Regions from separate parts of the Lacticaseibacillus sp. 22 genome, predicted to be linked through region 1. Evidence: predicted binding sites of a transcription regulator. Region 1 holds the regulator's gene; the other holds the start of a gene.

What was found. Region 1 encodes HrcA, which represses chaperone genes, less so after heat shock. Its sites were predicted from a motif close to TTAGCACTCNNNNNNNNNGAGTGCTAA; they were not measured.
Region 2: ACWP87_RS01945 (Hsp20/alpha crystallin family protein) is a predicted target of HrcA. The motif match lies at 1,265-1,291, and genes of this name have one in related genera.

The regions. Positions count from the first base shown of each region.
Region 1 is NZ_JBVAYD010000021.1:32,647-36,069, forward strand. It holds gene dnaK (molecular chaperone DnaK) at 1-559, opposite strand, end outside; gene grpE (nucleotide exchange factor GrpE) at 589-1,182, opposite strand; gene hrcA (heat-inducible transcriptional repressor HrcA) at 1,252-2,298, opposite strand; gene hemW (radical SAM family heme chaperone HemW) at 2,457-3,423, opposite strand, start outside.
Region 2 is NZ_JBVAYD010000002.1:133,635-137,057, reverse strand. It holds gene ACWP87_RS01955 (AAA family ATPase) at 1-124, shown strand, start outside; gene ACWP87_RS01950 (hypothetical protein) at 515-658, shown strand; gene ACWP87_RS01945 (Hsp20/alpha crystallin family protein) at 1,399-1,875, shown strand; gene mutY (A/G-specific adenine glycosylase) at 2,154-3,269, shown strand; gene ACWP87_RS01935 (alpha/beta hydrolase) at 3,361-3,423, shown strand, end outside.

The sequences.
Region 1 (3,423 bases):
AGACACCATCACCTAACTGCAGGATGGAAACATCAAATGTCCCGCCGCCAAGGTCGTAAACCAAAATCTTTTCGTCTTTGTCGCCTTTATCCAGACCATAAGCCAAGGCTGACGCGGTTGGTTCGTTGATAATCCGTTGAACATTCAAACCAGCGATCTTACCGGCATCCTTGGTTGCCTGACGCTGACTGTCGTTAAAGTAAGCCGGAACTGTGATAACCGCATCTTTAACCGGTTCGCCCAGATAGTCTTCAGAAAATTTCTTGATGTACTGTAGAATCATCGCTGAAATTTCTTGCGGGGTGTATTCTTTATCGCCAACCTTAACTTTATAGTTAGCTTCGCCCATGTGACGCTTAATTGACACGATGGTATCCGGATTAGTGATCGCCTGGCGTTTTGCCACTTCACCAACTTGGATTTCACCATCTTTAAATGCGACAACAGATGGCGTGGTGCGATTGCCTTCCGGGTTGGTGATGATTTTTGGCTGATTGCCTTCCAAAACCGCAACTGCAGAGTTGGTGGTTCCTAAGTCAATACCAATAACTTTACTCATATTTTTATACCTTCTTTATTTCAGATTAATTATTTAGCGACAACGACCATAGCAGGGCGCAGAACCCGATCCTTGAGATAATACCCTTTTTGTAACACCTGCGCGACCGTGTCAGCGGGATGTTTGTCGTCCGCCGCCACGGTTTGTACTGCCTGTTGGGTATTCGGATCAAACTTGTCGCCAGCACCATCAATCGCAGTGATGCCATTTTCCTTCAAGGCGCGTTCCAGATGATCGTAAACCATCTGCACACCTTTTTTGAGTGAGGCCGCACTGTCATCTTTGGCTTCGGTTGCAAGCGCACGCTCTAGATTGTCAACTACCGGCAAAATCGCCTTGGCTAACTTCTGGCCGTCATATTTCAACATTTTTTGCTGCTCTTTTTCGAACCGCGCATTCATGTTTTGAATCTCTGCAGCTGCGCGCAAATACTTGTCTTCGAATGCATCACGCTCTTGCTTCAGTTGTTCACCATCATGCTTGCTGGTTTTCAATTGCTCATTAAGATCAGCAATGCTTTCCTGCAGAATTTCTTCTTTTAGCGAAGTCTCTGGCGTGTCAGCAGCGTGCTTGGCGTCTTTGGCGGTATCTGCAGCAGTCTGCTTTGCTTTTTGTTCTGCCATGGTATCCTCCCTTTTAACCACATCTATTCGCGCAATTGGTTCACGTTAACAGATGCTTGTTATCATCTATCATTGATCAAAGTTGGCGTAATAGTCCGTCAACCGTTTAGCCAGCTCCTCTCGGAAAACATCCAACAGTCCGATCATCTTGGAATACGGCATCTGGGTTGGCCCTAATAGGGCAATCATTCCCGTGCCGTGGTCACCGACATCATAACTGGCGGTAATCAAGCTGAGATTGGCCAGATCAATTGGCTTTAACTCCGGGCCTAGACGAACCGTAACCGGCGTTTGGCGAACCGGTCCGCCAAGCAGTTCAGTAAGATCACCATGATCAGCATCAATCAAGGACATAATCTTTTTCAACTCGTGAATATCCGAGTCGCCGAGATAGTCCATTAAATTTAAGCGGCCACCCACATAGAAACGCTCTGAAGCGGCGGACTTTAAGACATTACCGAAGATATCCAGGAAGCCTTCAGGACTGGTCAGATACTGCATCAGCATCGACGGAACATCAGTCTTTAGCCGCTGAGCAACTTGAATAAGCGGCAAACCGACCAGCTGATCATTGACAATGCGAATCGCCTTTTCCAGCTCGTCAGATGAGATGCTTTCAGGAACGGTGAAAACCTGATTTTCAACATTGCCGTTGTTCGTCACTAAAATCGCCATAACCTGGTGATTGCCCAACGGTACAAGGCGAAATCCGGTCAATTTAATGTTATTCACTTCTGGCCCTAAGCTGATCGCCGTGTAACTGGTCAGATTGGATAAAATCTGCGCACTTTGCGCCACAATTTCATCCATCTTATTGTAGCGTTGACCGAATGCTTGCTTGATCGTGGCTAGTTCACGGTGGGAAACACGCACTGGCTCGACCAGATGATCAAGATAGTAGCGATAGCCTTGAGTCGAGGGTACTCGACCGGAACTGCTATGAGTCTTGGTGATCAAACCGGCGTCTTCCAGCGATGCCATATCATTGCGGATCGTGGCGGAACTGACATGAACCGGCAGTTCCTGCATTAACGTCTTGGAACCGACCGGCTGCCCACTTTCAGTAAACAGGCGGATGATTTCTTTTAAGACGAGCAATTGCCGTTTCGTCAACATTTTCTCACCTCACCTTTAGCACTCGTTTTACACGAGTGCTAATACACTGAATAATATACCAAGCGCCGTTAGCAAAGTCAAGGTAGGATTGCTAAAATGTTGCATCAAACAGCCAACTACGGTTAGATTTTTGGTCATATCCGAAGCATGATTCATCATTAGACCAGTGGCTCATCAAGTAGGAATTGTTGGAAAACCTCATTTCCCAAAAACTTACCGCGATTCGTCAGTCGAATATAACCATTTTGGCGCTCGATTAACCCTTGGCTTTCCAGCTCCGGAACCGTCTCGCCATAAACTGCATCGACCGTCATATGATAGCGGCTATAAAAACGATCTTCATTGACGCCTGCCATGGTGCGTAAGCCAAGGAACATTTCTTCCTCAATTTGCTCAGAAACCGGTACTAAATGATGGGCCAGAACCGGTAAATGGTCGGCATGCAACGGTGCCAGATACTGTTTGATCGGCCCATAATTATGATACCGGTCACGACCAAGATAGCCAAATGCGCCTGCCCCGAAGCCAAAATATTTATCATTTTGCCAATAAAGTAGATTGTGGCGACATTGGTACCCTGTTTTGGCAAAATTACTAATTTCATATTGATGCCGTCCGTGAGCTTCCATTAAATCAATGGCATCTTGGTACATATCAGCTTCAACGTCTTGCGTCGGCAACCGCAGCTTCCCTTGACGCATCAGATTATAAAAAATCGTCTTGCGCTCCAGGATCAATGAATAGGTCGAGTAATGTGGCAAGTCCAATGCCAAAGCTTTTTGAAGGCTGTTCAAAAAGTCATCGCGGCTTTGATCTGGCAGGCGGAAAATCAAATCAATCGACAAGTTGTCAAACCCGACTTTTCTAGCATTGCCGATCGCCGTATAAACATCCTTCGCTCGGTGAATCCGACCAATGCGCTTCAAGACATCATCATTAAACGACTGCACGCCAATCGACAGCCGGTTAACCCCAAAGTCGTATAAGACCTGTAACTTGTCGGTGGTCAGTAAGTCATTGGGATTGGCTTCAAAGGTAAATTCACCGTGATCAAAATGAAGAATATCGCGAATACCTTGGCACAAAACGGCAAGCTGTTGCGGTGTCAGCGTTGTTGGGGTGCCA
Region 2 (3,423 bases), on a different contig from region 1:
GCGATTGATCGGGATTATTTCGCACGTGACGGAATTAAGGGATAATATTCCCGATCAGTTGCAGGTGCAGCCAGCAGGGACAGGGCGGAGTCGGATTAAGGTGATGCATATGGCGTCGGCGTAAGATGGTTTGAGGCCCACTTACACTCCGTTTTCTAAGCGGCCCTGATTGCGCTCTTAAACGCGTTCGCCAACCCAGAAACCTGCACATAAGGACCTCAGATCCCAATGGCAAAGCCCGGCCATTGGGATCTGAGGCCACTTATGCTCCGGTTTCTAACCGGGTTGGCTCACGCTCTGAAACGCGCTCACAGGGCCAGAAACCTGCGTGTAAGGACCTTGAGCCTAAATGGCAAAGCCCAGCCATTTAGGCTCAAGCCCGCTTACACTCCGGTTTCTAAGCGGCCCTGTTCGCGCTCTGCAAAATTATCTGTGTCATTTTTGTGTTTAAGTGGTATAACAGAAGTTGTAAGGGTCATACCTTCTAACTCACACCAAAAAGAGGCGAGATCACATGGCATCATTGAGCAAAGAACAAAAGAAAGCTTTGATCGCTAAGGTCGAAAAGGAGCGCCAAGAACATCCTGAAAAGAAGTCAAAGAAGTCTGGCTTCGAGACGATTGACGAAGAAGCAGAACGCCTTGAAAATGAAAACTAATATCTATTAAGTTATGAGCCGCAAACATATACTTGTTTGTGGTTCTTTTTTTGTAAGCGCGAGCCGGCGCGGTTAGCAATCGGAGTGTAAGTGGCCTTAAGCGTGATGGCCGGTTTTTGGCCATTGCGCTTAAGGTCCTTACACGCAGATTGCTGCGCTGGGGAGCGCGTTATAGAAAGTGAGCGTGAGTCAGCCCGGTCAGAAGCCGGAGTGTAAGTGGCCTTAAGCGTGATGGCCGGTCTTTGGCCATTGCGCTTAAGGTCCTTACACGCAGACTTCTGCGCTGGGGAGCGCGTTATAGAAAGTGAGCGTGAGTCAGCCCGGTCAGAAGCCGGAGTGTAAGTGGCCTTAAGCGTGATGGCCGGTTTTTGGCCATTGCGCTTAAGGCCCTTACATGCAGGCTTCTGGGCTGGCGAACGCGTTATGCTGGAGGCTACCTGATTACTTACAACTCTCTGGAATGGCGAAGCTCGCAAATGGTGATAACTATGAAGATTCGAGGTACTGCAAGGCCATTTTGGCATCATCGGTATAGCTGTTATTGACAAGGAAAATAAAGTGAACCATTTATGCGTTTCCTGTTTTAAAAACTTTTTTCGGAAAAATTTAGCACTTGGCGTTCACAAGTGCTAATTTGTGGTATAACTATAGGTGGAGCGAGGGAGAAGGAACAAGAGCTCCGGAGCTAAGATCGTTCTCCTGAATCCCAGAAGTCTCTGTTTGAAAGGAAGTTATCTGTTATGGCTAATGAAGTTATGAATCGTCGTAATAATGAGTTGATGAATGATGTAAATGATCCGTTCTTTGACAACTTGGCACGTCGGTTCTTCGGCCCGGTATCTGACTGGATGGATTGGGCAACACCTTCCATTGCCAGCACGGCCGTCAACGGATTGCTGACTGACGTTAAGGAGACCAAGGACGCTTACGAAGTTCATGTTGATGTACCTGGGATCAATAAGGACAACATCAAGCTGAACTACCATGATGGTGTCTTGAGCATTAATGTTCACAAGGACGACATCACAGATCACGCCGACAAGAACGGCAACGTCATGATGTCCGAACGCAACTATGGCACGATGAGTCGGAGCTATCAGTTGCCAAACGTTGATGACAGCAACATTAAGGCAAGCTACAAAGATGGTGTTCTGAACATCACATTGCCAAAGTTAACTGAATCTAAGGAGTCTGGTCACAACATTGACATTCAGTAATGTTTATCATCAGGCGGCTCAAGATTCACGAACTGCATTGCAAGCATGATCAGAAGCGGCACCACTGTCGTTGATGGGCAAAACCCAGTAGTAAGCAAAATCAGTCGATGAGAATTGCAGCAGTTGCAGTGATCATTGAACCGTAAGAAATCAGTCCCATGATGCGTACGATCGTGGGGTTGATTTTTTTGCTCTTTTTGCACCGAGTGAGGTTGGTTTTTAGCCGATTCGATTTACTTTTCCAAATTATGAAACTCCATGGTAAGCTATTTTCTATGATGACAAATAACAAATTAATGGATTGGCCGCCTGAAAAAGTTGCGGCATTTCAGCATGCACTCTTGGATTGGTACGATCACCATGCACGGACATTGCCGTGGCGTCAAGACCATGACCCTTATCACGTCATGGTCAGCGAGTTGATGTTGCAGCAAACCCAAGTGCAAACCGTCATTCCGTACTACAACCGATTTATGGCGCAGTTTCCGACAGTTGAGGCGTTGGCAGCAGCACCGGAAGCGACGGTGCTAAAAGCTTGGGAAGGGTTGGGTTATTACTCACGCGCCCGCCGCTTGCAACAGGCAGCTAAACAAATCGTGAATGACTATGGAGGTAAGTGGCCGCAAACGGCTGCGGAGTTACAGACACTGGCTGGCATTGGACCGTATACAGCTGGGGCCATCGCATCCATTAGTTTTGGAGAGGTTGTTCCTGCGATTGATGGAAACGCATTTCGGGTCTTTGCCCGACTGTTTAAAGTGGATGCCGATATTGCGCGCCCGCAAACTCGAAAAGTGTTCGATGACTTGATTCGGCCACTGATGCCCAAGGAGCGGCCAGGTGATTTTAACCAGGCCGTGATGGATCTTGGTTCAAGTTATATGTCTGCCAGTCATCCTGATCCCGCCCATTCACCGGTGCGCGCGTTTGATGCCAGCTTTCGCGATGGTGTTGTGCAGGACTACCCAGTTAAAACCAAAAAGCCGCGGCCGGTCATTCATCGTTATTTTGCATTGGTGATTCGATCCAAGGCCGGTTACTTGCTTGAACAGCGTCCGGGTAAGGGGATGTTGGCTGATTTGTGGATGTTCCCGTTAATTGATATGGCCGAGCTTGAAGCCACTATGGAAAGCGAACAGTTGGATGAAATCAGTGCTCGGTTTGCAGACTTGTCCGGAATGACTTTAACTTTTGCCGATCTCGGTCGTCCTCAGGTGCAACATACTTTCACCCATCAACGCTGGCAATTGACTTTAATCGGAGCGGATGCAGCTGCTGCCGAATTAAAATTTATGCCAGCACGGTGGGTACCGGTTGAAGATTTTGGTAAAATGGCACTTCCGACCGTTCAAAAGAAGCTTAATCGGGCATTGGGATTAACTGAGCCGGGATAATCATCTGGTGTAGCAGCGCAAGACAATTGTTAACTGGTTTGGAAAAAGCGGCGGTATACTGTGGTCATCAATGAAAGCAAAGGTGGTCAGATTGACAGTTAAGGTAACTAAAGACGTCACTTATGGCGATGCACCGTTACAAAAGCTCGACTTC